4 regions of the Granulicella sp. L56 genome follow, and region 4 is predicted to be linked to each of the others. Evidence: predicted binding sites of a transcription regulator. Region 4 holds the regulator's gene; each other region holds the start of a gene.
What was found. The regulator LexA, encoded in region 4, represses DNA repair genes until DNA is damaged. The targets are predictions, from matches to a motif close to CANTTCGCTTTTTATTCGC.

Region 1 (7,846 bases), 1.9 Mb from region 4:
GGGATCTCCATGCGCTTTCCCGAACGTGGCGGCCACTCAATCTCACAGGTGTTGCTGATGAGCTCTGTGGGATCGCTGTGGCCTTCAAAGGCCCAAGCGAGAACCAGCTTGCCGCTCTTTTGCCGGATCGAACCTAACTCAAGATAGGGTTCAGAAGCTTTGAATCCGGTCTCTTCCCGAAATTCGCGGATGGCCGCAGCGAGCGCTCCTCGTTGCCCTCGAATTCACCCTTGGGAATTGTCCAGAAGCCTTCGTTCTTCTGTGACCAGTATGGGCCGCCGGGATGGACGAGGAAAACCTCGCCGTGGCCGAGGACTCGGCGATACATGAGAAGGCCGGCACTCTGCTTGGATGATTTACTCATTGGCTATCAAAGAGACTTACTTGCTTGTTCGAAATTGGGGTGGTCTCCACCAATCGCGCTCGCATCTTCTCCGCAGGCAAGATACGCAGCAGGTGCACGGGCGGTCTTTCGGCGGGTGCCAGATATTCTTCATAATCGCGCGGCTCGACGAATGTAGTCATGCGATCATGAATCGGTGCCATCAGTTCATTCGGCTCGCCGGTCAACACAGCGAAGGTTCGCTCCCAGTGCTCGGTCTTCGGGTTTTTCCAAAGCTTCCACACTGCGGCCATTCCAAAAGGCTCTTGGTCGGGGATGACGAACTCGTACTTCGGCTTCCTTTTGCCTTTCTCCGTCTCTTGCCATTCATAGATCGCATCCCCGGGGACGATGCAACGTCCCTTGAGGAAGGCGTCTTTCCAGAACTTTGCATGCTCGATGTCTTCCGACCGCGCGTTGAAAAGCGGCCTTGGCCGATCAGGTAACTTGAAGGCCCATCGCATCATTTCGATCTGCCGCTCGCCATCTTCGTTCAAGTAAATGACTGGCTGCATGGATTGCGGGCTGAAATCGTCGCCGGGATCAAAGAATGTCTCGTCGAGTCCCGCTGCGACGGCGAACGTCTCCGCGATGCGTTGTTTGTCGGAACGTCGTTTGTACCTTCCACACATGGTTAAGTCTCCCTGACGACTGTCTTAAGTTCAGATGCTTCAATTCAAAGGGCATCTGAAGGAGAATAAATGGCCGACGACAACAGCAATCGCGGTCCGGCAGACCGGGCCAGGATCAACATCCACGAAGCATATGAAGACGAGTATTGGAGCAAAGAACTATGGGTCACCCCAGAACGTTTGCGTGAACTGGTCGGCAAGCATGGGGTGATGGCTGCCGACATTCGCAAGACTCTGGGTAAGTGAAAGTGGGCGGTTCTAGTTACCCGCCCAAACTCTTTTCCTCTTTCTTCTCATTCTGTATCAAATACTTAGCGAAGAATGCACAACTCTTAGGGCAAAGGCCAGTTGACGTTGATGGGGTCATTAAGGCGAATATAAGGCGAAGCTATGCCTACCGCCAACGCAGTCCGGGTGCAAATAGAGGCCTCCCTTGCCAGGAGGATACCGTCGGCTTTGTCACCTGTCGCAAAGGTTCTTCGGCCCACAGCTTCCACCGGCATCTCCGCCATTGACGAACTACTCGAGGGCGGGCTTCCGCTCGGGGCGCTGACGGAGATGGTGGGTCCCGAATGCTCCGGAAGAACATCACTCGCACTTTCTTTTTTGGCGCAACTGACGCAGGCTGGCAAAGTCTGCGCATGGATTGACGTTTCGAACAGTCTCCGGCCCGAGTCAGTCGCGGCCGCTGGGGTTGATCTGGGACATCTCCTCTGGGTGCGATGCGGAATCAGTCCAACGAGCAAGGGCATTTCCAAACCAGAAAAGGTCTTCATCCTTCCGGAGAAATACATGATCGCGCCGCCAGCGAAGAGGGGTCTCCACGGTGGCGGGTTTGGTCCGCATCCACGAAATGAGCAAAAGCAACTTTCAAACGCGTTGTGTGGCCTCTTCCCGCCGAACACTCTTATCCCACGAGGCGCCGAGCCACAGAGACGCGTCTCGAAAGAGCCTGAGCGATTCCAGCCTGTCGCTACTCAAGCTGAACCACCGAAACAAGTCATAGCAGCGACTACTGCATGGACGCGATTAGAACAGGCACTCAAGGCAACCGATCTGCTTCTTCATGGTGGGGGGTTCAGCGCCATTGTGCTGGACATGGGGAGCATCGCACCGAGCTTCGCGACCCGTGTGCCGCTTGCCACCTGGTTCCGCTATCGAGCTGCAGCGGAGCGTTCTCAAGCGAGCATCCTTCTTCTTTCGCAACATGCGTGCGCAAAGAGCAGCGCAGAGTTGGTGCTCCAGATGGAATCGGAAGATGCGCGTTGTGACGAACAGACGCTCTTCACGGGTTTGCGTCATCGCGTACAGGTTCAGCGTCAGCGCTTCACCCAATCATCGAACGTCCTGCCGATGAAGAAACCGGCACAACGTGCGGACTGCGCCTCCTGGAACAGTCAGAGCACATGGGCAGGTCGGAGATGACTAAGCTCACCGAACTCTATGCATGCGTTTACGCGAAGGAGTTTCCAGCGCAAGCTCTCCTGCGTCTGCGGCCAGAGCTGCGCAATCAGCCGTGTGTCGTTATGGAAGGCGAGCCGCCTCTCCAATCCGTCTGCTCACTCAATGCCAAGGCGCGCGTGTCAGGAGCCGCACATGGTATGACGCGTGTCGAAGTCGAAACCCTTCCTGCAATGACCATGCTTTCACGGTCGGGCAAGGAAGAGAGTGCAGCGAAGGCAGCTTTGCTGGATACTTGCGGGACATTTTCTCCACGCATCGAGGATCACAGTTCTGAGACTGCATTTGTCTGCGTGGTCGATATTGTGGGAACCCAAAAGCTCTTCGGTACATCCGACCAATTAGGAAGAGAACTTTTCAAGCGCATTCGCGCGGGGGGCATCACTTCCTCTATCGCCGTGAGCGAGAACGTCCATGCTGCGATGTGTCTTGCAAGAGGAATGTCGCTCCGTTCTCCTGTGATGGTTATTCCCTCCGGAGAACAAGGTCCCGCGCTCGCGGCATTGTCTCTCACTGTCCTCGATCTCCCCGAGGATCAATCGGAAACCTTTACGTCCTGGGGCATTCACACACTCGGCACGTTGGCTGCTCTTCCAGAGAAGGAGCTTATTGCCCGCATGGGTCAGCATGGCAAGCGGCTACGTCAGCTTGCCAGCGGTACATTGCCCCATCTTTTTCAGCCGGTCGAGCCGTCATTCACCCTTGAGGAGAAGATGGAACTCGACTCTCCCGTTGAAATTCTTGACTCACTGCTCTTCGTGGCCGGGGTGATGCTCGAACAACTGATCTTGCGCGCTACTTCACGTGTTCTCGCTTTGGCATCTGTGACCATCGCGCTCTCGCTCGAAGGAAATACAGCGCACGTACGGACGGTACGCCCAGCCCTTCCAACCAATGATCGTCAACTCTGGATCAAGCTGATCCACCTGGATCTGGAGACGCACCCGCCTCTGGCCGCCATCCTCTCTTTAAGCCTCCGTGCCGAACCCGGCAGCACGAGTAAGGTACAGCTAGGGTTGTTCTCACCGCAGCTGCCAGAGCCATCGCATCTCGATGTCACCCTCGCACGCATCGCGAAGATCGTTGGCGAGGAAAATGTCGGCAGGGCTGTTCTTCTGGACACGCACAATGAGCAGGAATCATTTCGTATGGAGCGGTTTACTGTCCCAACATCAGAACGAACTAGTAGTGCCCGGGTTCAAGGCTGCTCTGCGATGCGTGAGCTTCATCCCGCAGAGAGCGTCAGAGTGATGGCGGTGGGAGGAAGGTTCGATGCCATTCTGTTTCGTCAGAAGAGGTACACCGTCGAACGGGCGTATGGACCGTGGCGAGTGAGCGGCGAGTGGTGGAATTCGAACCTTTGGGGCTGTGAGCAATGGGATATCGTGGCCCGCGCCGAAGACAGTCCATTATTGTGCTGTTGCCTCGTACGCGACTTGATGCGAAATCAATGGCAAGTAGTTGGCCTCTATGACTGACCGCTATGTGGAACTGCATGCCGCGAGCGCCTTCAGTTTCCTCGAAGGTGCATCTCAGCCGGAAAAACTAGTTGAGCGAGCTGTCGAGCTGGAGATGCCAGCTATGGCATTGCTGGATCGAAACGGCGTTTACGGCTCAGCGCGGTTTCATACTTCCGCGAAGCGAAACAGCGTGCGTGCTCATGTTGGAGCCGAGATTGCGGTTTCGAGCTTCGGTTCGCGGCCTGTACCTCCTGCCTGGTTGCCGCACCGGTATTCACCCGAGCCTGCGCGTGTCTCCCTGCTCTGCGAATCGCGTACTGGCTATCAAAATTTGTGCCAGCTCATTACCAAATTCAAGATGCGGGAACGTGGCAAAACCGAAGGTGCTGCCACCACACTCGATTTCCAGCAATATGCTTCTGGCCTCGTGTGCCTCACCGGTGGAGACGAAGGCCCATTGGCTGCTGCCTTGGTCAATGGTGGCGAAGAGGAGGGGCGCAGGACCGTCGAAAAGCTTGTGCAGATATTCGGACCGCAAAGTGTCTACGTCGAGCTGCAGCGACACCAAGAGCGGGAGGAAGAGTGGCGCAATCAAGCCGCGCTTCGCATCGCGCGCTCCCTCAGCCTACCGGTGCTCGCGACCAATGGCATACGCTATGCCACCAAATATGAACGTGAGGTTTTGGACCTCTTCACCGTTGTACGGCATCACACTGATCTCGATCACGCCGGCCGCTTACTGTCGCTTAATAGCCAGAGACACCTTCGTTCCGCGAAAGAGATGATTGCGCTGTTTAGTGGTGTCGGCCGCGCCGTCGAGAACTCGGTTGAGCTTTCGGCACGGTTGCAGTTCGAACTTGGGGATCTCGGCTATGAGTTTCCGAGGTATCCGGTTCCTGACGGCGAAACGATGGATAGCTTTCTCCGCAAACGCGTGGAAGAAGGTGTAACGAGCAGGTATGGCCCGAAACGTGACCGTGGGCTTTTGGAACGAGCGAAGAAGCAGGTGGAACATGAACTGGCGCTCATTGCTAGGCTTGGCTTCGCTGGATATTTCCTAATCGTCTGGGATATCGTGCAGTTCTGTAAAAAGAACGACATCCTCATCCAGGGGCGGGGAAGTGCAGCAAACTCAGCCGTCTGCTATGCACTGGAAATTACTGCAATCGATCCCGTGGGAATGGAGCTTCTGTTCGAACGCTTCCTCAGTGAAAGCCGTGGAGAGTGGCCCGATATCGATCTTGATCTGCCGTCAGAGGACAAACGAGAGCAAGCCATCCAATACGTCTATCGGCGCTATGGCGAGTTAGGCGCGGCTATCTGTGCCAATGTCATTACCTATCGGGGAAAGTCCGCGGCCCGTGAAGTGGGCAAGGCGATGGGATTCGACAGCGAATCGCTCGAAAGGCTCTCTGGCCTGGTAAGCCACTTTGAGTGGAGAGGGCCAAACGACACGATGGCGCATTCTTTTCAGAATGCCGGCTTCGATCTGAAGCATCCGCGCATCGCGAAGTATCTGGAGCTTTGCATGCGTATCCAGGACTTACCTCGACACCTTGGACAGCACTCTGGTGGCATGGTGATATGCCAGGGGGCTCTCGACCGGGTTGTTCCCTTGGAACGTGCCTCAATGCCGGGTCGTACCGTGGTCCAGTGGGACAAAGAAGACTGCGCCGACCTGGGCATCATCAAGGTTGATCTTCTTGGGTTGGGGATGATGGCCGTCATTAAAGATTGTTTGGAACTGATTCCAGAGCATCACGGAGAACGTGTTGATCTGGCGCAGTTGCCGGAAGACGCTGAGGTCTATCGCACGCTGCAACGCGCGGACACTGTCGGAATGTTCCAGGTGGAGAGTCGCGCCCAGATGGCGTCGTTGCCGCGGAACCATCCAGAGAAGTTCTACGACGTGGTCGTACAGGTAGCCATTATCCGTCCTGGGCCAATCGTCGGCAAGATGATGCATCCCTACATGCGGCGACGACAGAAAAAGGAGGAGATCAGCTATCCTCATCCTTCCCTAGAGTCCGTGCTGAAGCGCACACTCGGCGTGCCGCTCTTTCAAGAGCAGTTGCTTCGTATGGCAATGGTCGTGGCCAACTTTACTGGCGCGGAGGCCGAAGAACTCCGTCGCGCCGTTGGGATGCGCCGCTCCTGGGAGCGTATGAAAAACCTTGAAGGCAAGTTGCGCGAAGGCATGACGGCAAATGGACTAGATACAGCCACCCAGGAAAACATCATCCAAAACATCAGTTCGTTTGCGCTTTATGGTTTCCCGGAGTCACACGCAGCCAGCTTCGCTCTGATTGCATACGCATCTGCGTATTTCAAAGTGAAGTACCTCGCAGCATTCACATGCGCCATCCTTAATAACCAGCCGATGGGCTTCTATTCGCCTGCCGTCTTGGTTAAGGATGCGCAGAGACATGGACTTCGCATCAGGCCAATGGATGTCCAGATATCGAATTGGGCCTGCACGATTGAACACGAACGTGATGGAAGCCTCTCTCTGCGTCTCGGACTTGGTTATGCGAAGGGATTGCGGAAACAATCTGCAGAGGAGATTGTCCACTCGCGCACAGCCGAAGGAGAGTTTCGGTCAGCGGAAGATCTGGTCTCGCGTGTTCCAACCCTGAATCGAAAAGAACTCACGTTGCTCGCCCGTGTTGGCGCTCTCAACAATCTCGAAGGAATCGAGCATCGCCGGGATGCCCTATGGCAGGTGGAACGCGCTGGCAAACTGGAAGGTCCGCTTCTTCGTCAGCGGAGTGAATTGCTGAGAGATGAATCGGAGAGTTCGCCTTTAAAACAGATGAGCACGGAAGAGCGTCTGATTGCGGACTATGCGGGCACCGGTCTCACCGTCGGGAAACATCCGATGGCCTACCGCCGAGACGATCTCCGAAGGCAAAAGATTCTGTCAGCTGGTGAATTGAGAAATGCGGCCGATGGTGAGTACGTCCGAACTGCGGGCTGCGTGATTGCGCGACAGCGTCCCGGCACGGCGATGGGGTTCATCTTCCTGTCCATGGAAGACGAGACTGGAATCGCCAACGTCATTGTGTCGCCTGATTTGTACGAACGGGAGCGGCTCGTGGTAACACGAAGCAAGTTCATTCTTGCAGAAGGTCTGCTACAAAACCAAGATGGTGTGATTCATGTAAAGGCGATGCGCCTGCAGTCTTTGTCCGATCAAGCTTTGGAGGTTCGCTCCCATGACTTCCACTAACGCAGAGAAGCCCATCGGCGGGTATCGACGAGAAGTCGATACCCAGAAGCTTGGCCCTGCTCTCCTGATTGCCTCCAGTCTAGTCCTGGCCATCCGAACTGCTAAATGGAGTCCAACACACAGCAATGGACTGGCCGCAGTGGATTGGGACAAAGAGATAGAACATAGCGCTCGTGTCGCTAAAATCGTACTTTCCCATCTCACTGCGCGCCACCCCGAACTCTTTCAAGCAATGAACGTTCCGTGGTTCGTAACCACGGACGAAGATGTTCCAAAGTGACGAATTGTGTTGGGTTTCCAGCGATTGCATCAATTAAGTATGGCCAGAATGACCGCCCAACTATTCCGCCAGCTTCTGAAATCGCTCGATGACGATATAGAAACCTTGGCATGGAAGAAGTGATGAGCGAAGGTGAGGATGTACCAAACCAGACCGAGTGTGCCGCCATAGCTCGCGTCAAGAAGGCCATGAAAACGACATCTACCCTAATTCGAGAAGAATTGAACGGCCTGAGTAGGCTCTGCCATTCCTTGACAGATAGAATCTTTTCCATGAGTACACCCACCGCCATACTGTTTTTTGAAATCCGCTATGCTGCACATCATAAGCTTGAACGCCTCGAAATTCACGCGGCGGACGAAGGCAACGATGCACCAACCGAAGGCGAATTGGTCGTCATGG
Region 2 (7,846 bases), on a different contig from region 4:
CTCAAGCTGATCCCCGGCCTCGAAAACGCGACCTTTCTGCGCTACGGCCAGATCCACCGCAACACCTACATCAACGCTCCTACGCTGCTCACCGAAACCCTGCAGCTCAAAGCCCACCCCAGCGTCATGATCGCGGGACAGCTCAGCGGAGTTGAAGGCTACACCGAATCCATCGCCTCAGGTATGCTCGCCGGACGCTACGCTGCGTCCCTCGCCCACGGCAACGCGCCCACACCCGCGCCCCGAGCCAGCGCCAACGGCAGTCTCACCCACTACATCACCCACGCCGAAGGCAAGCGTTTTCAACCCGCCAACATCACCTTCGACCTGCTGGTGCCGCTCGAAGAAGAGCTACGTAAAAAAATCCGCGACAAAAAAGAACGCCACAAACTCCAATGCGACCGAGCCCTGGCCGCATGGAGAGAGTGGATTACTTCGTCATTAAATCTCTACGGCTAAACCGTACTGGTACTCATCTTCGTCTTGATTAGTCCCACGATCGCCATGAGAATCGCCCCTCCGACACCGCCGCCAACCACATTTCCCAGGATCGAGGACAGGTCCGTTCCCCCGCCCGTAGTCGCCGCCGCCGTAGCCGCCGCGCCACCCGCCGTTAACAGGCTCAATAGTTGGCCGCCCCCGGCACCCCCAATGGCTCCCGCGATCGAATTTCCAACAGGGCCAAGGTTAATCTTCTTCAAAGCCGCACCCGCAATATTTCCGCCGACGCCGCCAGCAATCAAGTCTGTAACGATGCCCATGACATTCATGGCACTCTCCTGAATTTCTCTAGATTCGGAAATGGATCCCGGGCCCGGTAGCACCTTCAATAAGACAGCCTGAAATCTCAGGGCCCTATGGGGAGACACCCATTTATCCACTAATCCAAGGAGAATGCAACTTATATAGGACGACCGTCCGCACCCCTTCGCATAAATTTCTTCTCAAACTGAAAAACCTGAGGTACCCTCATCGCACTCAATCATGCGACAGCTCTCGGCCAGTGAAGCGATCAACCCAGCAATTCAGCGCACCAGAACAATCCTCTTTCGGCCCTTCCGCAAGGGACGGTCGTGGAAACTAGCCGCAGTCGCTTACCTCAGCGCAATGGGACTAGCCTTCATTCCATATCCCCTCATCTTTTTCGCAGTACCCAGACCCGCCAGCGAGCAAGGCGTTCATTTCGGCCTTGCAACCGCTGCCTTCGGCCTCTTCACTGCTGCAGTCCTGTTTTTGTTCTTCTATCTGGGATCGCGATTGCAGTTCGTACTCTTCGCCATCGCCGCCGAGAAGAGTACGAAAGTCGCTCCATTGTGGAAGAGATATAGTTCGCGCACCTGGCCGTGGCTTGGCTTGAAATTTATTCTTAGCATCGTCGTCACGGCCATCTTCGCCACTCCCATCTTCTATGCGTTCCGCTCGTTGATCACGCATATGACCATCCAGCCTGGCCAACCCCCATCGCCGGAGATGTTCGCCAGTCTCTTTCTCTTTTACGTCTGCCTCTTTGCTCCCATCGCCATTCTCATGCTGTCTTCATCGCTCCTCAGCGACTTCGCCCTGCCCTCGATCGCCTTGGAAGAAGCCTCTATCTCCGAGGCTCTTGGTCGATTCTTTCAACTCATCAAAGCAGAGCCGGGTCAGGTCCTTCTCTACACCATCTTCAAGGTGCTGTTCGCTATAGCTGGGATGGCGATCGTGCAGGTCATCATCATGCTTGCGGAGTTGGTGGCGCTCATTCCGTTCGCCCTTTTGGCGCTCCTGGGATGGTTCATGTTCCGATCCCTCGGTCCCGTTGGCCATCTGCTTCTCATCGGCGGCGGCATTATGCTCGGCGTTGCCGTGATCGTCGTTCTCTTTTACATCGTCATCGGTGTGCTGGGTTGCGCGCACATGTTCTACCAGAACTACGCGCTCTACTTCCTTGGCGGTCGCTACCCTCTGCTTGGAGATCTTCTCGAGCCACCCGCTCCGGACTTCCCCCCTCCACCGTTATTTCCAGACCTGCCCCCCACACCGGCAGGTCCGGGTTCATCTTCGGAATTGGCCTACTAGCTATCCGCCTTCTTCTTGTTCCGCGCCTTGATCTTGAACCAGATCGGCGATCCGATAAACCCGAAGTTGTCCCGAATCTGATTTGCCAGAAACCGCTCGAACGAGAAGTGCATCTTCACATCCTTGTCGGTGAAGAGCACAAACGTCGGCGGAGCAACCGCAGCCTGCGTCATGTAGTAAATCCGCACGCGCTTGTTCATCGGCACGGAAGCCTTCTGGAAGTCGACCTTTTCGAGAAAGCGATTCATCTGTCCTGTCGTCACGCGCTTGCGCCGCTCCCGCGAAACCAGCTCCACCTTCTTGAACACCGACTCGATATTCATGCCCTCTGATGCAGAGATAAACAGCAGCGGAGCATATTCCAGATACTTCAGCGCATCCCGAACCTGCTGCTCGTAGATCTTGATATCGGCAGGCGGTTTGCCGTCGTTCCGCGCCGTCGTCATCAGGTCCCACTTATTGACCACGATGATGACGCTGCGCCCGCTCTCATGCGCGTAGCCGCCGATGTTCGCGTCCAGCGCGGTTACGCCTTCGACCGCATCGATGACCAGCAGCGAAACGTCCGCAGCTTCGAGGTGCTTGCGCGCCATCACGACGGAGAGCTTCTCGGCCATCAGCTTGGTCTTGCCCTTGCGGCGAATGCCTGCGGTATCGACAAAGCGGAAGCTGTGTCCGCCGCGTTCCACAACCTCATCGACCGCATCGCGCGTGGTTCCAGCAATCGGCGAGACAATCGCGCGGTCGGTGCCTGTCAGCGCATTCAGCAGCGTGCTCTTGCCGACGTTCGGCCTGCCGATGATGGCGATCTTGGTCTCCTTCTGGACATAGTCGCCATGCGTGCGCAGCTTACGGATTGGCTGCGGTCCATCTTCGTCCTCGGTCATCTCGTCTTCCGCGGTGAGCATGACCTCGGTCGGCTCTTCGTCCACCTCTTCAGGAGGCAGCGAAGCGAACACCTCATCGAGCAGATCGCCGATGCCGCTGCCATGCTCCGCCGAAATAGCCAGCACATTGCGGAAGCCGAGTCGCCGGAAGTTCTCTGCCTGCGACTGCATGGCCTCGGTGTCCATCTTGTTCACCGCCAGAAATACCGGCTTGCCGCCGCGCAGCAGCAATCTTGCCAGCTCCATGTCGGGCGAAGCCAGCTCTGTTCGTCCATCGACGACCATGACGATCGAATCCGCTTCTTCGAGCGCGACCTGTGCTTGACGGAAGATCTCGCTGGGAATCAGCGCCTCATCGTCCGGCACAACTCCGCCAGTATCGACGATGCGTGCATCGCGTCCCGCCCACTCGATCTCGCCATAGATGCGGTCGCGAGTGATTCCGGGCTCGTCGCCGACAATCGAACGGCGCGATCCTGTCAGGCGGTTGAACAGCGTGCTTTTGCCTACATTCGGCCGGCCGCAGACGGCAATCAGCGGCAGCTCCTGTGCTTCCGCGCTCTCGGTTACGGTCGACAACTGCGCAGCGATTGCCTCGGCTTCGCGCCAGTCGTCCTCGCCGATGTTTTCCCTTCCGGCAACGTTGGAGGAACGAGGCGTCTGTCGGCCAACGATTCCATCGGCGGGTCGCGTACTTTGCGCGGTCCGCAGCGTCTTCTTGGTCTCGAACTCCGGAGACCGCTTCGACACCAGCTTGGCCTTGGCCGCCGCTGCCTTCTTTGTGGCCAGCACCTTGCGCTTGCGCGGGTCTACGGCTCCTGTGGTTGGAGCGACTCTCGGCGCTCGGCCCTTTTTGGGACGGGTCTTTGCCTGTCTGTGTTTTTTGCCCAGCCGCTTCCTATCGTCTTTTTGAGCCACGGTGAATGTCCATCTTTCTCCCACACACCCTGTAAGGCGCAAGGCAATTACGCTAATTCTTCGCTACGCTTCTATTATAGAAAGCGTAGCTCGTCTGTGCCGCCCTATCTCGCGCAAACCATACATTGTCCACGACAATTCCCATCTCGATCACGCCTGCTCCGCCAGAGAATCTGCCGAACCTGCACGATTTTTTCTCTCCTGGAGGCACGCTGGCCCGTTCATCGCTCGCCTTCGAGCACCGCAAGGGACAGTACGAGATGGCACGCGCCATCGAAAAGGCATTCAAGGAGAAGCGCCATCTGATCGTCGAAGCGGGGACGGGAACGGGAAAGACGTTAGCGTATCTGCTGCCTGCTCTGCGGCTTGCCCGGGAGCGTCAGCAGCGGGTCATTATCTCCACCGGAACGAAAAATCTTCAGGAGCAGCTTTTTTTCAAGGACGTTCCCTTTCTTGAATCTCTGCTTGGCCCGCTGAAGGTTTGCTACATGAAGGGCCGCAGCAATTACCTCTGCCGCCACAAGCTCTACGCCCTCCGCGATAGCCCGCTGCTCAATGGCCTTGAAGAGATAAGCCAGTTTCACATCCTGTCGCAGTGGGAGAAGACTACCGAGACCGGAGATCGCGCCGAGATCGACGCGTTGCCCGAAACCTCTGCGCTGTGGAGCAAGCTCGACGCCCGCACCGAGGCCTGTCTCGGGCAGACCTGCCCCGACTGGGAGCGCTGCTTCGTCACTAACATGCGCCGCAAAGCGCTTGAATCAGACATTGTCATCGTCAACCACCATCTCTTCTTCGCCGACCTGAGTATCAAGCAGCAGGCTGCGAACGCGCCTGACGCGGGCATCCTGCCCGAGGCCGGAGTCGTCATCTTCGATGAGGCGCATGAGCTGGAAGAGATTGCCTCAAACTATTTTGGTATTGGCCTCAGCACTCAGCGCTTTGACGAGTTAACCCGCGACATCGAGACGATGCTCAAGAGCAGGGAGGCCTTCTCGTCTTCCATCGTCAACGCCAGTGTCAACGTCAAAGAGCGCGCCCATCGCTTCTTCGCCGCGCTGCCTAGCGAGGATAGCTTTGGCGCTCCGGCAATCGGACGAATGCCGTTTGAAGATCGTGAAGCCTTTCTCGAAGAGAGCGGGGACACCTATACCGCTACGCTCAATGCGCTGACGCGACTCGAGGGCGAACTTGAGTGCGTTAAAAATATCGAAGAGATTCCCGGCCTGCGCAAACGCACCGCAGACATTCGCGCACACCTTGCGTTTCTGCTCGAATCTTCCGACCGCAACACGGTCTTCTGGATCGAGCGTCGCGCAGGAAGTGGCGTTCGTAATCTGGCTCGTGGCGGGGCCGCTCCGGCGGCGGTTCATACGCATCTGCAGGCCACGCCGATCGATGTCTCCGAGCTGCTCACCACGTCGCTCTTCGATACCTACTCCAGCGTCGTGCTGACCTCGGCTACGCTCACGGTTTCAGGAGGATTCGACCATATTCGCAAGCGGCTGGGACTGACCAGCGCCCGCGAACTCGTCGTTCCTTCGCACTTCAACTACGAGAAGCAGGCGTTGCTCTATCTGCCGCCGAACATGCCTGATCCGCGCGAGCCTGACTTTCCTCTCAAGGCGACCGAACGCATCCGCCGCGTGCTCGAGATCACCAAAGGCCGCGCCTTCTGCCTGTTCACGAGTTATAAGCAGATGCGCGAGACCCATGACCGCCTGCTTGCTGAACTGCCTTATAAGCTGCTGCTTCACGGCACAGCGCCGCGGCATGTTCTTCTGCAGCAGTTTCGCGACACGCCCAACGCGGTGCTCTTCGGCACCTCGAGTTTTTGGCAGGGAGTAGACGTGCAGGGCGAGCAGCTAAGCTGCGTCATTATCGACCGGCTGCCGTTTGCTGTGCCTAACGATCCCGTCGTCAAGGCGCGCATGGAGGCCATCGAAGCGCTTGGCGGAAAGCCTTTCTTCGACTATCAGGTGCCTAACGCTGTCATCACGCTCAAGCAAGGCTTTGGCCGCCTCATTCGTTCGCTCGACGACCGCGGTGTTCTGGTGCTGCTCGACCCGCGCATCCAGCGTCAGCGCTACGGCCGCATATTCCTCGAAAGCCTGCCGCCGTATCGGCTTACGCAGGAGATTACCGACGTCGAGGAGTTCTTCGCGGCCTCGGGCGAAAAGATAGTCACTCTCAAGCAGTAGGCTACTTCCCACGAAGACACGCTTAGGCGGGGTTTACTTCCAACTCCTGCGGACGATGCCCGCTGGTGGTAGCGCCTGCATCATGTGGCAGGCCGATGCTGTTGAAGACAGGTCCAAGGGCGAGAACGGCCATGAAGAGAATGGCGTAGTGAAAGTCGCGAAGCTGCGGCGTAGCAGCGGAGTGGCCATGCGCATGGGCGACCAGCCGCAATGTGATCGCCCCAACTGCGACCCCCATGCCCATGCCGAGCTGCATGACGGCGCTGAGAAATCCATTGGCACGGCTCATCCTATTGGACGGAATCTCTGAGTACGCGAGCGTCGTCATGCAGGTGAACTCCATGGATCGACAGGCGCCGTGGAAAAATAGGATGGAGACGATCAAGATAGGTGGCGTTACGGGGCTCAGGATCGCGCAAAGGGCCATGGATGCTGCGGTAATCACGCCATTGACGATGAGGATGTTGCGGAATCCGAAGCGGCGAAGTACCTGGATGACAAAGGCCTTCATGCTCAGGTCTCCGGCGAAGAGCGCGAGCAGATAGACACCCGATCGAAAGGCATTCAGGCCGAACGATATCTGAAACATCAGCGGCAGCAGAAATGGCAGTACCGAGACGGAAATGCGGAAGGCGCTTGCTCCGTAGACCGAGAGCGAGTAGGTCTTCATCCTCAGGGATTCGAGGTCAATTAGAGAGGTAGCCGGGTTGCGGCGGGCAGAGAAGGTCGCGAGGGTTCCGCTCAATACGCTGAGCGCAAGGATGAAGGTGGGCAACTGCCAGTGCACTCCCTCTGCTCCGAGCTTCTCCATGGCGTATACGACTCCGGTAGAGGCAGAGCCGGCCAACAGGAAGGTGAGCCAATCGAAGGGATGCACCTCGTCCGTGCGTACGTTCTCGACCCAGAGCATGGTCAGAATGAGGGCCAGAATGCCAAGGGGCAGGTTAAGGAAAAAGATCCAGTGCCAGCTCATGTAGGTTGTGATGAAGCCGCCCAGAGGCGGCCCGATCACGAGCGCGGTCAAGCCTGGCCAACTGATGTACGCGATGGCCTGGGCGAGCTGGTCTTTCGGAGTGCTGCGCAGCACGACTAGCCGTCCCACCGGCACCATCATCGCTCCGCCGATGCCCTGCAGAATGCGCATCAGCGTGAACTGCGTAAGCGTGTGCGACACGCCGCAGAGCAAGGAAGCCAGCGTAAAGACACCGATCGCTGCGGCAAAGACAGTGCGAGAGCCAACGCGGTCGGCCACCCATCCGCTAATAGGAATAAAGACTGCTAGAGTCAGCAGATATGCCGTCATTCCGATGTTCAGACTGACCGCGCTGACGTGAAAGCTGTGCGACATCTGTGGCAGCGCCGTGGCGATAATCGTGCCGTCCAGATTCTCCATGAAAAAAGCGCCCGCGATGAGCGTGGTGACGTATAGCGGAGAGCGGACTTTCTTCATTTCTTTAGTTTACGAAATGAGAAAGGCTCTGCCAGCCGTAAAATGAAGCTATTCATATGGGCCGTAATCTTTACATCCTTGCCGGAACGCTGCTGGTCTTTGCGATGATCTCTTTCGGGATCTCCTATACCAATATTGCGCAGCAACCGGGCTCTCCGGGCGACACGTCACTTTGGCGGACGATGGGCCTTGCGCTCTTCTTTATCAGCATGGTCGTCTCGCTCGCTGCCGTGCTTTCTTCGCTCTTCGAGCAGGCCGAGCGCCACACCGACGAGCAGCGCCGCCAGCAGCGCAAAAAGCATTAGGCCGCTCGAAGACGGTACAATGAAGTTAAC
Region 3 (7,846 bases), on a different contig from region 4:
CCGGTCGCGCCGTAGAGGCTGCTGGCGATGTCAATACATTGCTGCTCGACAAGACCGGAACCATCACTCTCGGCAATCGTCAGGCAGCGGAGTTTATCCCCGCACCTGGCGTCAGCAAAGATCAACTCGCCGACGCGGCACAGCTCTCATCGCTTCCCGACGAAACCCCGGAAGGTCGCTCCATCGTCGTCCTCGCCAAAGAGCTCTATGGCCTGCGTGGTCGCGAGTTCAGCGAGCTGCAGGCTGAGTTTGTTCCCTTCTCCGCGGTCACTCGCATGTCAGGAATCAATCTCGATGGTCGCATCATTCGCAAAGGCTCTACCGATGCGATTGCAGCCTTTCTCAAAGAAAACGGCGGCAGCCTCCCCGACGAAGTCCGCGCAGCCGTCGAAGTGGTCGCTCGCAGCGGAGGCACGCCACTCGTCGTCGCCGAAAACCGTCAAGCCCTCGGCGTGATCCATCTCAAAGACATCGTCAAAGGCGGCATGAAGGAGCGCTTTACCCAACTCCGCTCCATGGGCATCCGCACTGTCATGATCACCGGTGACAACCCTCTCACCGCTGCTGCCATCGCGCGAGAGGCAGGCGTCGACGACTTTCTCGCCGAAGCCAAGCCGAAAGACAAGATGGATCTCATCCGCCGCGAACAGGCAGAAGGCAAGCTGGTCGCCATGACCGGTGACGGCACCAACGACGCACCGGCCCTCGCACAGGCGGACGTAGGCGTCGCCATGAACACCGGAACCCAGGCCGCCAAAGAGGCAGGCAACATGGTCGATCTCGACTCCAACCCAACCAAACTCATCGAGATCGTTGAGATCGGCAAGCAGCTCCTCATGACACGCGGGGCGCTCACCACCTTCTCCATCGCCAACGATGTTGCCAAATACTTCGCCATCATCCCCGCGATGTTCGCCGCAACCTTTCCGGTGCTCAACGCGCTCAACATCATGCACCTCAAGACGCCACAGTCGGCCATCCTTTCGGCCGTCATCTTCAACGCGCTCATCATCGTCGGTCTGATACCGCTCGCATTGCGAGGCGTCGGCTACAAAGCCATGTCAGCCGAGGCGCTTCTCCGCCGCAACCTGCTCATCTATGGAGTCGGCGGCATTGTCGCTCCCTTCCTCGGCATCAAGCTCATCGACATTGTCATCACGGCCATTCATCTGGCTTAAAAGGATCACTATGCGCCGCCATCTTATTACTGCGATTCTCTATACCGTCGTCACCACCATCATCTTTGGCGTGATCTATCCATACGCCGTAACCGGTGTCTCGCAACTCCTTTTCAAAGACAAGGCAAACGGACAATTGATCTATCAGCACGGCCAGCTTGTCGGCTCTCGCATCATCGGACAGACCTTCTCCGTTCCGGGCTATTTTCACTCTCGTCCCTCAGCCGCCGGCAACGGCTACGATGCAGCAAACTCCAGCGGTTCGAACTATGGCCCCACCAACAAGAAGCTGATCGACCGCATTGCCGGGGATGCAGCCACGGCGCAGACAGACCATCCAGATGCCGAGGTTCCCGTCGATCTCGTCACAGCATCCGGTTCCGGCCTCGATTCCGACATCACACCTGCTGCTGCGGAGTTTCAAGTTGCACGCATCGCCCGTGAACGTAACCTTGACGTAGGCGTCGTCAGGCAGCTCGTAGCCAAGCACACTCTAGGGCGGCAGTTCGGCTTTCTCGGCGAGCCGCGGGTCAACGTTCTCGAACTCAACCTCGATCTCGATGCGAGAGCGCCCATCGCTGCAAAATGAAAATCGAGAACGCAAGGCCAGCGATGCTCGTTGCAAACCACATGAGATTACGCGCGCTTCCGCACTACCCATGTGGTCATACAACGAGCACCCTGCACCACCGTAGTCTTCAAGGGGTCCACCAGTTCCCCGTCTAACTCTTTCGTCAACTGCATCAGCAACGCTTCGTCCACCAGATACCACTCCATTCCGCTCGACATCAGGAACCTCCGGCCAGCGATTAGCTTAAAAGAGTGGATGGGATCGGTCCCAATCGTTGAGGCCAGGCGGCAGAACAGCATCCCGCCGGGTCGCAGCCTGCGCCACATCGAATACACCATCGCTTCAAAGTGAGCATCGTCCCGCGCAAAGTGCAGCACCGCGTTCGAGATGACCACATCCACAAACTGATCCGGAAATGACATCGCCTCGACCGTCTCCACGCGGAAGTTCTCAGCCGGAAGATTCGGTGCCAGCTTCGATGCCACGGAACGCAGATGCTCTATCGCTTCGGCGCTCGCATCCACGGCAAACACCTCGTAGCCTTCGCGCAAAAGGTACACCAGATTACGGCCCCCGCCACAACCTGCATCGAGCACCTTCATTCCAGGAGCGATATTTCCCCGCAGCAATTGGTCGAATAGATAGATGTCAATGTTGCCGAACTGCTCCACCAGCTTCGTCATGGAATTCCCACCGGCTAAACCCGCGCCGGAACCTTCGCCTTCAACCGTTCCACCACCATGGGAGGCACCAGCGCCGTTACATCGCCGCCCAGTTGAAAGACCCCTTTGATCAGCCGCGAACTGACATAGGTGTACTTCTCTGCCGGCATCATGAATAGCGTTTCCAGCTCGGGATCGAGCTTGCGGTTCATCATCGCCATCTGAAACTCGTACTCGTAGTCCGAGATGGCTCGAATCCCCCTGAGCACGGCCTTGGCACCCTGCTGACGGGCAAACTCCACCAACAGGCCATCGAAGGTCATGACCGACACATTCTTGAAACCCGCCACCGCTTCGGTGATCATCTCTTCGCGCTCGGGAACAGTAAACAGCGGCGTGCCCTTCTCGGAGTTGCGCAGGATTGCCACGACCAGATGGTCCACAATCTTGGCTCCTCGCGCAATCAGGTCAAGGTGTCCGTTCGTAAGCGGATCGAAGGTTCCGGGATAAATCGCCTTTACAGTGTGCATACCATCCAAAGCATACGTTGCCGTCGTCTTTCAGGCCAAATGTGCCAGACACAAAGTGGAGCGGCAAGAAAGCACGTCATCTCGACCGGAGCGCAGCGCAGTGGAGAGACCCCTGTATTTCGCCTTTGCTGTTGCCTGTTTTCACTCACTGCCGCCCAAACAGTCTTAAGAAGATACCGGCAGCTAAAGAGCTGCCGGTATCTTCTTAACTTTTTCTGGCAATCATTTCTTGCCGCGAACGATGTCCTTTGCCTGCGCCTCGCCATTGGCCGGAGCAGCAGGAATCTCAACATCGGAGCTGGCACCGGAGATTCCGAGCTTTTTGCGCAGTTCGGTATCCACGCGGCCAAAAACTTCCTTGTTCTCCTTGAGGAAGTTGCGGACATTCTCGCGGCCTTGGCCGATACGCTCGCCCTGATAGCTGTACCACGCGCCGCTCTTGTCGACGATGTTGTGCAGCACTGCCAGATCGAGCACATCGCCTTCGCGGGAGATGCCTTCGCCGTAAAGAATATCGAACTCGGCGTCGCGGAACGGTGCGGCCACCTTGTTCTTCACGATCTTTACCTTGGTCCGCGAGCCAACCACACTATCGCCGTCTTTCACCGCGCCAATGCGGCGGATATCGATACGGACGGAAGAATAAAATTTCAGCGCCTTGCCGCCAGTCGTCGTCTCCGGGTTGCCGAACATCACGCCGATCTTCTCGCGAATCTGGTTGATGAAGATCAAACAAGTCCGCGACTTCGACACCGTTCCCGTCAGCTTGCGCAGCGCCTGGCTCATCAGCCGCGCCTGCAGACCCATGTGCGAGTCGCCCATCTCGCCATCGAGTTCGGCCTTTGGAACAAGTGCCGCCACCGAGTCGACCACCAACACATCAATCGCATTGGAGCGGACCAGCGCTTCGACGATCTCCAGCGCCTGTTCGCCATAGTCGGGCTGGCTGACCAGCAGGTTGTCGATGTCCACACCGAGTTTACCCGCGTAGGCAGGGTCGAGCGCGTGCTCGGCGTCCACAAACGCAGCCAGGCCGCCAGCCTTCTGCGCCTCTGCAATAATTTGCAGCGTAATCGTCGTCTTACCCGAAGACTCCGGCCCAAAGATCTCGATGACGCGCCCGCGAGGCACGCCGCCTACACCCAGCGCGGCGTCAAACGAGATCGACCCGGTAGAGATGACCGAGATCGGCACCACGTCCTTCGACCCCAGCCGCATGATCGAACCCTTGCCAAACTGCTTCTCCAGCCCCGCAAGGGCCAACTCTATTGCTTTGCTGCGGTCATCTGCCACGTATATCTCCTCGGGTAAAGTTCAAGCCGGATTCTAGCATCTAAATTAGAAAAAGCAAATAAAAGGCGAACGCCGGTCTTCCTGCCGCTTCCCCAAAGTCGTCCCGACGCTAGTTTTCAGAGGGCATCTCGACGTGATCGACGACCAGGGTCTCGACCGGACCTTTTGTTGCCTTGAGCTTCAGTCCGAGCTGCTCCTGCAAGGCCGTATAGATCGACGGCCCGGCGTTGGCCTCTGAGCTGGGAACCGTATCCGAGGACCACTTCATCGCAACATCGAAGTTGCCCGCAAGCCCAGTCTTATCAATCACGGGGCGATGCACCTGGCCTTCCAGGGAGCTCGCCAAAGACGCCATGCTGATGCCATGCGCGGTAAGCTGAACACCGCGATCGCTGCCTTGAATGCTGGTGCCTGTATCGTTGCCCTTTTGATCTGCCGAGCGTTTGAACTTCGGGCCGTTGGAGACGACGACCAGCTCGAAGACGGGAAGAATTCTGGTCTCGATGCGGGCCTTCAACTGAAAGCGCTCGGCAAGAATAGGCAGCATCATCGATCCCCGTTGCCGTCCGGTCAGCTTCCGGATCGCGGCTGCGTCGGGTTCGACGATCTTCGCCATCACATCGAAATGCGCGGAGTCGATCGGTCCCGGCACTCCGGAGATCAAATCTTTCCTGATGCCATAGGCCTCTTCGAGAAGGCCCTTCACCGTGATGTTCTTAGCGTTGTAGGTGTCCATATTGGACTCAATGTCTAACGAGCCGCTGCCGGATTTATTCGGCTTGATGGCGACCACATCGTACGCAGGAAGCTTCGCGACTGCACTCGCAGGAGGTACCGAACCACTCTGTCCCCACGCACTCGACATGGCGACGGATACGGCAAGAGCGAGCAGCAGAAGCCCTCTCCTGCTATCCGGCTTGTATGCGACACGTTCGGTCATTCTCTGGGCCATCTTCTCTCGAATGAACATCCCCTACCGTTTGAGCAGATCGATTGGCTCATTCACATCTTCGATCCTGAAGTGCCCGGCGAGCGCTGGATGCCGCTTTTCCACCGCCTTGTACATCTCCCAGGCGATGCGGCGATAGCTGAAGTGGCCCGCAACGCCGGAACGGAGTTCAGAGATATAAAGTACCTCGGCGAAGTCCATCTTGAACATGGATCGGCAACGAGTGCCCAGCGGAAGAACGTACTGAGCCGACTGCGCCGCCTCGAGAACGCCGGAGTCGCGAAGTTGACGATAAGCCGCAAAGGCTGCGTCCATAGCGGCGTTGTAGGGAGCTTCGAGGTTAGCTTCAGCGAGGCTGGGCTGACCGGGGCAAGTTGGCTCTTCGTAGCCGTGAGCGTCGGTGAAGGCTTGCAGGAGCTGGACGCAGCGGCGGTGGCGGTGCATGTCACGGAAGCCGCCGATGTCCATGAGGATGTCGAAGCGGAAGCTGTGCCCAGAGCTGAAGGCGCGAAGCAGCTCGTCATGCGGGCCGCGATGTTTGGTGCCGAGAGCCAGCAGCTCGGCGCGGCGAGCTTCAGGCAGCGCGGCGACATGGCTGCGGAGCTGGCGATAAGAGTAGTGGCAATGCGGATAGAGCAGCGATGTGGCCAGCTCAACCTCGAGCGGTTCTGCATCGTCGAGCAAGTCGACCACCGGCGCTGGATCGATGGGCTGATTGGCCATCAGCTCGGCGGCTGCCGCAATCAACTCCGTTCGGCTGGCGGCTTGATACTGGTTTGCGGTGGCGTATTTGACCAGCGTGGGAGCGGTCTTTACGGGACGGAGAAGAGCTTCGGTGAGACGGTCGCCGCAGGTCGCATCGACCGAGCCGATCTCGTCGCAGAGCACCTTTGCGGCGCTGTGCTGGACGTTCCACGCTGGCTCAGTGGCGGCGATGCGCAGCTTCTCGGCGATCTGGCGGATCTCGGCGTGCTCGCTGGTGAGCAAGCGCGAGACCTGCGTCTCCAGCGTGCGTGCGTTGACGATCTGGCCGAGCGAGGTGTTGGTCGCAAGCGGCAGCAAATAGCGAGCTACGTCGAAGGCGCGTGCCTTGAGCGTGCGCTCGTAGGCTTCGGGTTTCATCTCCTCGGGCCGCGCAATGGCGGACTTGAGGGCTTCGAGCATTCCCGCGCCGATGCTGTCGTAGGCGGCGAAGAGGGCTTCGACGGCGGCGGTGAACTTCGGCGTCTCTGCGCCGAGGTCGGGCGTAAACCAGCCGGAGCGGCGGAAGTTCTGGTAGCGCGTCGAACGTTCCTGTCCGTCCCAGCGCTGTTCGTCGACCAACGCGATGGCGGCGAGCAGCGAGAGGGGCTCGATGGCGAAGGGAATGTGCGCGAGGTCGGCGATGGAGCGATGACCGTATTGGAAGTAGAAGGTGTTGAGGAACTGCTCGGCGCGCTGCGAGCTGATCTCGGCCAGCGACTCCTTCATGGTGAGCGAGGAGCGCGAGTATTTGGCCATCGCGTAGGCGAGGACTTCAGGATCTGCTCCGTGGATGGCGTAGACGTCTGTTTCGGAGGGCTTGGTCGCGTTCTCTGACATGGTGAAACTCAGAATACTTCACCCTGGGCACCAAGCCACAATCAGGCATCTATCTTATTGATGACAAATATCCTTGACACGACAGACCATCGGCCTTATCCACTTCCTGCCGGACACTGGCGCATGGCACAGCGCTGGAGCGATCTGCTGTTTGCGCATTGGCCGGTTGCCGTCGAGGAGATCGCTGCTCTGCTTCCGCCGGGGCTTACCGTCGACAGCTTCGACGGATATGCATGGGTAGGCGTTGTACCTTTCTGGATGGATCGGGTGCGGACGCGAACCGCTGGCGAGAGCACGATCGTCGTTCCGACTACAGGCCACTTCTGCGAGTTGAATCTGCGGACCTATGTTCGCTCGAAGGTGACGGGACTGCATGGCGTGTTCTTCTTCTCGCTCGATGCGGCCAGCGTATTGGCTGTTCTGGGTGCAAGGGTGCTTTTCCATCTGCCGTACTTTCTGGCCAGCATGCGGCGGCAGATTAGAACCAATGGCGCGATTGCGTACGAGAGCAGACGTCTGCTGACTCATCGCAGCGCTCGCTTCCGGGCGCGGTATCGCGGACTGGGAGAGGTTGCGGCTCCATCTGCTGTTGGCACTCTCGAACATTTCCTCACCGAGCGGTATTGCTTGTTCACCTCGCACAAAGGGCGCGTGCTCGTGGGAGATATTCATCATCTTCCGTGGCCGCTCGAGGCAGCGGAGGCCGAGATCGAGATCAACGAGCTGCCCGCAGCGCATGGGATTGCATTGCCAAACCGCGCTCCGGTGCTGCACTTCGCGAGAGAACTGCATGTGTACCTCTGGCCGTTGCGCGAAGATCAGGCGACCGCTTTCGTATAATGCGGTAGCACCGACATACGGAGGTTCATGAGCATTCTCGCTGGTCGCATCGCACTGATTACAGGAGCATCCCAAGGAATTGGGCGCGCCTGCGCGCTGGAGTTGGCCAAGGCTGGAGCAACGGTCGCGCTGGCTGCGCGAAACGTGGAGAAGCTAGCCGAGGTTGCCGCTGAGATTGCTGCTGCGGGTGGAACGGCTCAGGCTTTTGCACTGGATGTTGCCAGCGAAGAGTCGATCAAGGA
Region 4 (7,846 bases):
CTATCGGAGCCGGGACGAACATGAATATAGCCGGAGCCGGTGGAGATGGAGACGCTGGGCGCAGCGTTGACGTTGAGGGTGCGGTCGAAGTCTTTGCCTGCGGCGAAGGCGGCAGAGGCTGCAAGCGTGAGAATGACGGCGGTGAGGGCGCGGACTTTCATGGAGGCTCCTTGAGTGCGAGGGTAGATGCAGCGCGGCCTTGGCTATTGCTGGAGGATGACGGTGTCTCCGCTGTTGAGGCCGGAGAGGAGTTCGGTTTTGGTGCCGTTGGAGATGCCGGCCTTGATGGCGACTTTGCGGCGGCCGTTTTTTTGTTTGGGGTCGGGAACTTCGACGGAGGCGCTGCGGTCCTTGTCGTATAGGACGGCCTGCTCGGGAACGGTGAGGACATTTTTGTGCTCATCGAGAATGATCTCGGCGTTGGCGGTCATGTTGGCTTTGAGCTCGCCGCCGGGATTGTCGATGGAGACGCGGACTTCGAAGGTGGTGACGTTATCTTTTTCGACGCCGAGGGGGGCGATCTTGGTGACCTTGCCGTAGAAGGTTTTGTCCTTGAAGGATTCGACCTTGATGCGGGCGGGTTGGCCGAGATAGACCTTGCCGATGTCGGACTCGTCGACCTTGCCCTGAACGTAGACCTGCGTGGTGTCGCCGATGGTCATGACGAGCGTGGCGGTCGAGCCGAGCACAAGGATAGAGCTGACGGCGTCGCCGACTTCGACGTCGCGGGAGAGGACCGTGCCATTCATGGGCGAGATGATGATGGTGTAGCTGAGCTGCTCTTCGAGCTGCCGGAGAGAGGCCTGAGCTTCGGCGACTTGTGACTGCGCCTGCTTGAGTTTGGAGTTGTCGACGGTGATCTGGGCGACGGCCTTGTCGCGGGTATTGGCTGCGAAGAGATATTTCTGCTCGGCGTCGTCGAGGGCCTGTTTGGAGACCACGCCATCTTTGGACATCTGAACGGCACGCTCATAGGTGTGCTTGTACATAGGCAGGTCGGGAGCTTCGGCGTTGACCTTGTCGTACTCGATGGAGGCGGCGGCGGCGTGGGCGTTCGATTCGGCGGCGGCGAGCTGGGCCTTTTGCGCGGCTACCTGCGCCAGAATCTCGATCTGGTCGAGCTGGGCGAGGAGCTGGCCCTGATGAACGTGGGCGTTGATGTCGACGAAGAGCTTCGTGACGATGCCGCTGGCCTTGGATTTGACCTCGACCTTGGTGATGGGCTGGACTTTGCCGGTGGCGACGACTGAGCGGGCGATGTCTCCACGCTCAACCTTGGCAAGCTGCGAGGGGTCGATCTTTGTGCTGCTGCTGCTGGCGGCGATGGTGATGCCCAGAATCGCGGCGATGACCAGGACAGCGATGCCGCCCCAGATCCAGAGTTTGTGTTTATTCTTGCGCGCTGTCGCCACGTAGTTGCTCCGAGAGATGCTGGTTGAATCAACGATGAGCCGTCTCGGAGAAGTTTACGCAGAATACCGGGGGTTGGTTCCATTACAGGTGTGAAAAATTGTTTACGGAATACATAACGCGATTTCTCAAGCGTATTTGCGCAGGACGCCCAGGACTTTGCCCTGGATGCTGACGTTGGCGGCGGGGGCGTAGATGGGGGCCATCTCTGCGTTGGAGGGTTGGAGGCGGATCATGCTGCCCTCGCGGTAGAAGCGCTTAAGGGTGGCGTCGGAGCCGTCGACGAGAGCGACGATGATCTCGCCCTCGCGGGCGGTGCGGGTGCGCTCGACGAGGACGTAATCGCCGGAGACGATGTGCTCGTCGCGCATGGAGTCGCCGCGGACTTCGAGGGCGAAGACTTCGCGGTTGCCGATGATGTCGTTCAGCGAGATGCTCTCTGCGGTTTCGATGGCTTCTACGGGCTGGCCAGCGGCGATGCGTCCCAGAAGGGGAAGACGATCGGAGCCTTTTTTGCCGGTGCGTGCAGGCAGAACGTCGATGGACCGGCTGCGGTTGTGCGCGCGCTGGAGCAGCCCTTTGTTCTGCAGGTTGGTGACGTGTTTGTGCACGGTGGCAAGTGAACTAAGGCCAAGACCACTGGCGATTTCCTCGTAAGACGGGGAGTAGCCGTTCTTTTGCGTGAAGCCGGAGAGAAAGTCGAGGACTTCTTTTTGCCGCCGTGTGATAGCCATGCGGAGATTGTAGCGAATAAAAGGCGAATTGCAATAACTTTATTGATTCCTCGATTTTCAGGGGTTACTGATGGGTAAATCCAGAGGCAAGTAATTCCCGTTTTGAAATTGGATATGCAAAAAACTTCACATTCATCTTGTCACCTCGTTCCATATCGACCAAGGTGGTTACACACCGTTGGGAATTGCAACACAACGGAGATGGAGAACTAAAGATGCAGGTATTGATTGTTGAAGATGACGCGGCCTTGGGATCGTTTCTGCAGAAGGGGATGAAGTTGGAAGGGCATGAGGTGGAGTGGGTCGCGGATGGAGAAACGGCCCTGCGTCATGCCGAAGAGCACCGGCCCGACCTGATGGTGTTGGACCTGAGTCTTCCCCGTAAAGATGGAACGGAGGTGTTGGCAGAGATGCAGGGCCGTTTCGATGAGATGGCCGTGCTGGTGCTGACGGGACGTAACCAGGTGGAGGAACGGGTGAAGTGCCTGAACCTGGGCGCGGACGATTGCCTGTTGAAGCCGTTCAGCTTTCATGAGCTGACGGCGAGGTGCCGGGCGCTGCTGCGGCGGCGGGAGCAGTTTGCCGATCCTGTGCTGCGGCATGGCGACGTTGAGCTGAACCGGATGGACCGCAAGGTTTCGCGGCGCGGCGCGGCGGTGGAGCTGACGGTGAAGGAGTTCAACCTGCTGGAGTTTCTCATGCTGCGGCGTGGGCGGTGTTGCAGCCGTACCGAGTTGCTGCAGGAGGTCTGGCATATGTCGCCGGATGCGGGGACGAATGTCGTGGATGTGTACATCAACTATTTGAGAAAGAAGTTGAGCGTAGGCGATGTCGATGTGGATGCGGGCTACCCTGTGATTGAGACGGTGCGCGGCGAGGGCTACCAGATGGGCAGCATGAAGAAGATGCCGCAACGGGTCAGCGAGTTTCCGCGGCGGGCGATGTTTGCCAGTGCATGACCTCGTGCAAAGACGTAAGTCAGAGCTTGCGGTGCGGATGGATGATGCGCTGCACGGACTTTGCCAGCCGTTGACGGTGCTGCAATGCAGGCTCGCGATGGGCGAGTTGATCGGCGGACACGATACCATGCGGACGGCAATTGCGGAAGCGCTGGTGGAGTGTACCCGGGTGAATCTGGCGGTCAGTCTGATGCGGGAGATGTTGCAGCACGAGTTGCAGATGGATCGAGATATGCAGGAGAGGATGAGGTAAATCGGATGAGCGCAGGTCAGGATATCGTGACGGGAATGGGCGTTGTAGAGGTAGTGGCGCGAACGGTTGTACTTGCAAGTGCGGACGCGGCATTGCGGCAGAGATTGCGGCGGTCGTTGACCGGGCTGCGCTGGCAGGTGCGCGAGGCGACGGGCGGCGCGGAGGCGATGGCGCAGTTGGAGGCTTCGCGTCCTGAGGCGCTGCTGGTGGATAGCTGGCTGCCTGACCTTGAGGTGGGCGAGTTCGCGGGGCAGGTGCGAATGATGTATCCGGCGATGGAGATGCTGCGGGTGGATGGCGGCGTGGACGGAGGAGCGCGGAGTCCGAGGAGAAATGAACTGCTTCATGCTCTGCGCGAGGCGCAGGATGCTCCCCTGAATGACACGGCGACGTGGAAGGCAGCGCCGATTGCTGTGCCTCGAAGCGCAGGGAGTGCGCCGTTGGTGGTGAAGAACTTCGATCAGGAGGCGGCGAGACGCGCACTCTCGGTCCTGCTGGGGCGCGATGAGACTTCTCGGCCGGAGAGCGTCGTGGGCAGCCCTTTGCAGGATGAAGCGATGTTGCCGGAGATGGTGGGTGCGAGTGAGCCGATGCGAGAGCTGACACGGTTGATTCGGCTGGTGGCTCCGCGTTCGACGACGGTGTTGATCGAGGGCGAGACGGGAACGGGCAAGGAGGTTGTGGCGCAGGCGCTGCATCGGCTCAGCGAGCGAGCGGCAAAGTCGTTTACGGTGTTGAACTGCGCGGCCATTCCCGAATCGTTGCTGGAGGCGGAGTTGTTCGGCCATGCCAGGGGAGCATTTACCGGAGCGGTGCAGTCGCGGACGGGACGAATCGAAGCGGCCCATGGAGGGACCTTGTTTCTCGATGAGATCGGCGAGATGCCGATGGCGTTGCAGGCGAAGATGCTGCGCTTTCTGGAGTGCGGCGAGTTGCAGCGTGTAGGCGACAACGAGACGGTGCGCGTGGATGTGCGCGTGATTGCGGCGACGCATCAGCCTTTGCAGCAGAGATCGGAAGAGCGGACGTTTCGGCTCGATCTCTATCATCGGCTGGCGGTGTTTCCGGTGGAGGTTCCTGCTCTGCGTGACAGGATGGAAGATCTTGATCTGCTCACCGAGCACATTCTCGAAAAGATGGGACAGAAGATGCCGCGCAAGCGATTGAGTGCGGATGCTGCCGCGAAGCTGCACGAGCATCATTGGCCGGGTAATGTTCGCGAGTTGATGCATGTGCTGGAACGAGGCGCGATTCTATCCGGTGACAGGATGGAGATTGGCGCGGAGGAGATCCGCTATCGGCGGGCTACGCGGGAGTAGGAGTTGAAGAAATGCGAAGATCTGCCGATAGATAAGAGCGCTCTCATCCGAGGGCGCTTTTGTTTGGAACCCGGACTGCATAGGTAATCGCGTGGAGATGACGAGCATGGACGTGATGACGCCGACGGGCGATGCGTTGAACAAATACCTGGACCTAACTAGCGAGCAGATGAAGTTAACTGCCAGCAATATGGCCAACGTCGATACGCCGGGTTATAAGACCGAGGGCTTCAACTTTGAGCAACAGTTTTTGCAGCAGATGAATGGCAGCGCGGAGAAAGACTTTGGTGCAGGTGCAGAGGTGCAGGATGTCGATGGTTTGGTTGCGCGGCCCGATGGGAACAACGTCTCGATGGACCGCGAAGGAATGCAAATGGCTAAGTCACAGTTGCAGTTTCGGATGGGCGTGGAGCTGTTGAAGCAACAGTTCACCAATGTGATGGATGCGATTCACGCGGAGGCGAAGTAAGCGATGAATCTTTTTGGCGTGATGGATGTGAGCGCGTCGGCGCTGAAGGCTGAGCGGGTTCGGGCTGAGGTGGTTGCTTCGAATATGGCAAACGCGGAGACGACGCGGACTCCGGAGGGCGGCCCGTACCAGCGGCACCATGTGGTGTTTGAAGCGGAGGGGGGCGGAAGCTTTCAGAGTTCACTGATGAGCCAGATGAACGAAGGTACGAGCGATGGCTTAGGTGGTTTTGATACTGGCTTTAGCAGCGGCTTTACGAATGATCTTTCGAGTGATGTGACCGCTTCGAATGGAGCGCCTGGTGGAGTCGCGGTGACAGGTGTGATTGCGGACCAGAGCGCTCCGCTGCGCAGATATGATCCGCAGCATCCTGATGCCGGGCCGGATGGGTTTGTGGCTTATCCCGATATTAATCCGCTGACGGAGATGACGGACCTGATGGGAGCGACGCGGTCGTATGGGATGAACGCCTCCGCGGTGCAGGCAGAGAAGAACATGGTTGGGTCGTCGCTAGACATTTTGAAATAGGGAAGACGAGAGAGGTTTGAGCAATGATGGATGCCGGAACAATCGCAAGCGTGATGAGCAGCGCCCAGGGCGCGGCTGGGGCAGATGGCTTTCTGGACACGGCAACGAATGCAGCGGCCAACAGTGCAACAGTACCGTTTGCCGGGATGTTTCAGACGATGGTGCAGCAGACCAGCGCGCTCGACAAAAAGGCGAGCGATGCCGTGACGGGATTGCTGACAGGTCAGGGTGTCGAGATCCACGACGCGATGATTGCGACGCAGAAGGCCGACATGGCCTTTGAGCTGACGTTGCAGGTGAGGAACAAGGCCGTCGCGGCGTACCAGCAGATGATGGGCATGCAGTTCTAAACGAAATTGAAGGAATGCTGAGGCGAGATGGCTGAGATAGAGCGGGCAGGGCTGGAGAAGACCGGGCAGCGCGTTGCCGGGGCTTCCGGCGATGGGCTGGTGGATAGAGCGGCGGCGATGGCGTCGGCGATGCAGCAGCGGCTGATGGCGATGCCGGTGGGCAAGCGGACGTGGCTGATTGCATCGGCTGCATTTCTGGCTGCGGCCTGTGTGGGGATGATGTGGTTTGCGCAGCGTCCGGATTGGCGGGTGCTGTTCAGCGGGCTTGACGGCAAAGATACGCAGCAGGTGTCGCAGGAGCTTGCGGCCGCGGGAATTTCTTTTCAGATGACGGCGGATGGCACAGGCATCGAAGTGCCTGCGGATATGTTGGACAAGGCACGCATGGAGGTTGCAGCGAAGGGGATGCCGCAGACAGGGCGGCTGGGGTTTGAGCTGTTCGACAAGCCGAACTGGGTGGGAAGCGAATTCGATGAGCGCGTGAACTATCAGCGTGCACTTGAAGGCGAGTTGGAGCACACCATCGAGACGCTCGATGTTGTTCGGTCGGCGCGGGTGCATCTGGTGTTGCCGCAACAGAGCTTGTTTGTGTCGGAGGAGAAGGCGGCAAAGGCCTCGGTGGTTTTGAAGTTGCGGCGATCAACGGTCGATCCGGAGCAGGCCGATGCGATTCGCAGCCTGGTGGCGGGAGCCGTGGAGAATTTGAGTCCGGACCAGGTGACACTGGTCGATGCCGATGGAAGGGCGAATCTAAAACCGAAGTCGGGCGACGCCAGCAAAGACGAGGCGGAACAGGAGATGGAGGCGAAGCTGGTCGCGATGCTCGAGCCTCTCGCTGGCCGCGACAACGTTCGCGCAACGGTGAATGTGAGTTACGACGAAGGCAGCGAGGAGCGGACCGACGAAGTCTACGACCCAAGTCAGACGGCAACGTTGAGCATGCAGAAGAAGGAAGAGGTCTCGGCTTTGCCGACGGAGAAGGCGTCGGGGGTTCCGGGGACGGCGAGCAACTCTCCGGCGGGTGCTCCCGCGGGTTCCGTTGCGGGATCGCAGGCTGCGGCAGCTCCGGGAACTCCTCCGTTGTTGCAGAAGCAGGCGCTGCCGGTGTATCCGCAGCAGGGAAATGGGCGCGATCAGAGCATTCAGGAAGAGAACGGGACCTATGGAGTGACGAAGCATCTGCTGCACTCGGAAGAAGGGCCGGGGCGAGTGCGACGAGTGACGGCAGCAGTCGTGGTCAATGATCGGGCGATGACGGAGGGTACAGGGAAGCTGGAGCATACGGCTTGGAAGCCGCGAAGCGCGGACGAGATGCGCAGGCTCGAACAACTGGCACAGGCAGCGGTCGGCTATGATGCACGGCGAGGAGACCAGGTGGTGATGGAAAACATCAGCTTCAGTACAAACTTTCCAGAGATGAAGCCGCCATTGCTGGATAGTGTGATGCAGGGAGCACGCACGCTTGCGATGTCGCAGCCAGGAATGATGCGGACTGTGGTGATAGGAATCTGCGGCGTGCTGTTGGTGCTGTTTGTGCTGCGTCCCGTGGGGAGACAGGTGGCGGCTACACTGCGCGAGCCGTTGTTGCTGACGGCTGGTGCGAATGCCTCTGTTGACTTAGGCAATCAGCAGGAACGGATGTTGCCCGCAGAGCCGGAATGGAAATTGGATGAGGGAGAGGATCCAATTCCACTGCAGGTGAGGAGTAGAGCACAACGCCAACAACAGGGAATCTTCGATTATGTCTCCGAGCATATTCGGCGGGAGCCGACGCAGAGCACGCGGTTGCTTGAAGCATGGATCGGATCGACGGAGGACGGTGAG

Region 1: a site for LexA is predicted at 1,386-1,404, ahead of GSQ81_RS18415 (DNA recombination/repair protein RecA). Genes of this name have one in related genera too.
Region 2: a site for LexA is predicted at 3,906-3,924, ahead of GSQ81_RS07140 (ATP-dependent DNA helicase). Genes of this name have one in related genera too.
Region 3: a site for LexA is predicted at 4,289-4,307, ahead of recA (recombinase RecA). Genes of this name have one in related genera too.

What each region holds. Positions count from the first base shown of each region.
Region 1 covers NZ_LMUS01000006.1:2,566,785-2,574,630, forward strand. Annotated here, with positions in the region: gene GSQ81_RS20170 (hypothetical protein) at 134-364, opposite strand; gene GSQ81_RS18405 (SOS response-associated peptidase) at 361-1,014, opposite strand; gene GSQ81_RS18410 (DUF3606 domain-containing protein) at 1,084-1,260, shown strand; gene GSQ81_RS18415 (DNA recombination/repair protein RecA) at 1,471-2,439, shown strand; gene GSQ81_RS18420 (DNA polymerase Y family protein) at 2,436-3,953, shown strand; gene GSQ81_RS18425 (DNA polymerase III subunit alpha) at 3,946-7,164, shown strand; gene GSQ81_RS18430 (hypothetical protein) at 7,151-7,444, shown strand; gene GSQ81_RS18435 (hypothetical protein) at 7,555-7,846, shown strand, end outside.
Region 2 covers NZ_LMUS01000004.1:52,231-60,076, reverse strand. Annotated here, with positions in the region: gene trmFO (methylenetetrahydrofolate--tRNA-(uracil(54)-C(5))-methyltransferase (FADH(2)-oxidizing) TrmFO) at 1-459, shown strand, start outside; gene GSQ81_RS07155 (hypothetical protein) at 456-770, opposite strand; gene GSQ81_RS07150 (hypothetical protein) at 985-2,055, shown strand; gene der (ribosome biogenesis GTPase Der) at 2,052-3,860, opposite strand; gene GSQ81_RS07140 (ATP-dependent DNA helicase) at 3,986-6,061, shown strand; gene GSQ81_RS07135 (MFS transporter) at 6,084-7,511, opposite strand; gene GSQ81_RS07130 (hypothetical protein) at 7,568-7,816, shown strand.
Region 3 covers NZ_LMUS01000001.1:1,239,668-1,247,513, forward strand. Annotated here, with positions in the region: gene kdpB (potassium-transporting ATPase subunit KdpB) at 1-1,178, shown strand, start outside; gene kdpC (potassium-transporting ATPase subunit KdpC) at 1,189-1,767, shown strand; gene GSQ81_RS05185 (bifunctional 2-polyprenyl-6-hydroxyphenol methylase/3-demethylubiquinol 3-O-methyltransferase UbiG) at 1,815-2,432, opposite strand; gene coaD (pantetheine-phosphate adenylyltransferase) at 2,447-2,941, opposite strand; gene recA (recombinase RecA) at 3,164-4,234, opposite strand; gene GSQ81_RS05200 (TIGR03435 family protein) at 4,344-5,186, opposite strand; gene GSQ81_RS05205 (FAD-dependent thymidylate synthase) at 5,208-6,764, opposite strand; gene GSQ81_RS05210 (YqjF family protein) at 6,825-7,604, shown strand; gene fabG (3-oxoacyl-[acyl-carrier-protein] reductase) at 7,632-7,846, shown strand, end outside.
Region 4 covers NZ_LMUS01000006.1:694,796-702,641, reverse strand. Annotated here, with positions in the region: gene GSQ81_RS10835 (DUF4097 family beta strand repeat-containing protein) at 1-161, opposite strand, end outside; gene GSQ81_RS10830 (efflux RND transporter periplasmic adaptor subunit) at 204-1,412, opposite strand; gene lexA (transcriptional repressor LexA) at 1,539-2,144, opposite strand; gene GSQ81_RS10820 (response regulator transcription factor) at 2,360-3,103, shown strand; gene GSQ81_RS10815 (hypothetical protein) at 3,108-3,356, shown strand; gene GSQ81_RS10810 (sigma-54 dependent transcriptional regulator) at 3,362-4,675, shown strand; gene flgB (flagellar basal body rod protein FlgB) at 4,782-5,144, shown strand; gene flgC (flagellar basal body rod protein FlgC) at 5,148-5,672, shown strand; gene fliE (flagellar hook-basal body complex protein FliE) at 5,696-6,022, shown strand; gene fliF (flagellar basal-body MS-ring/collar protein FliF) at 6,050-7,846, shown strand, end outside.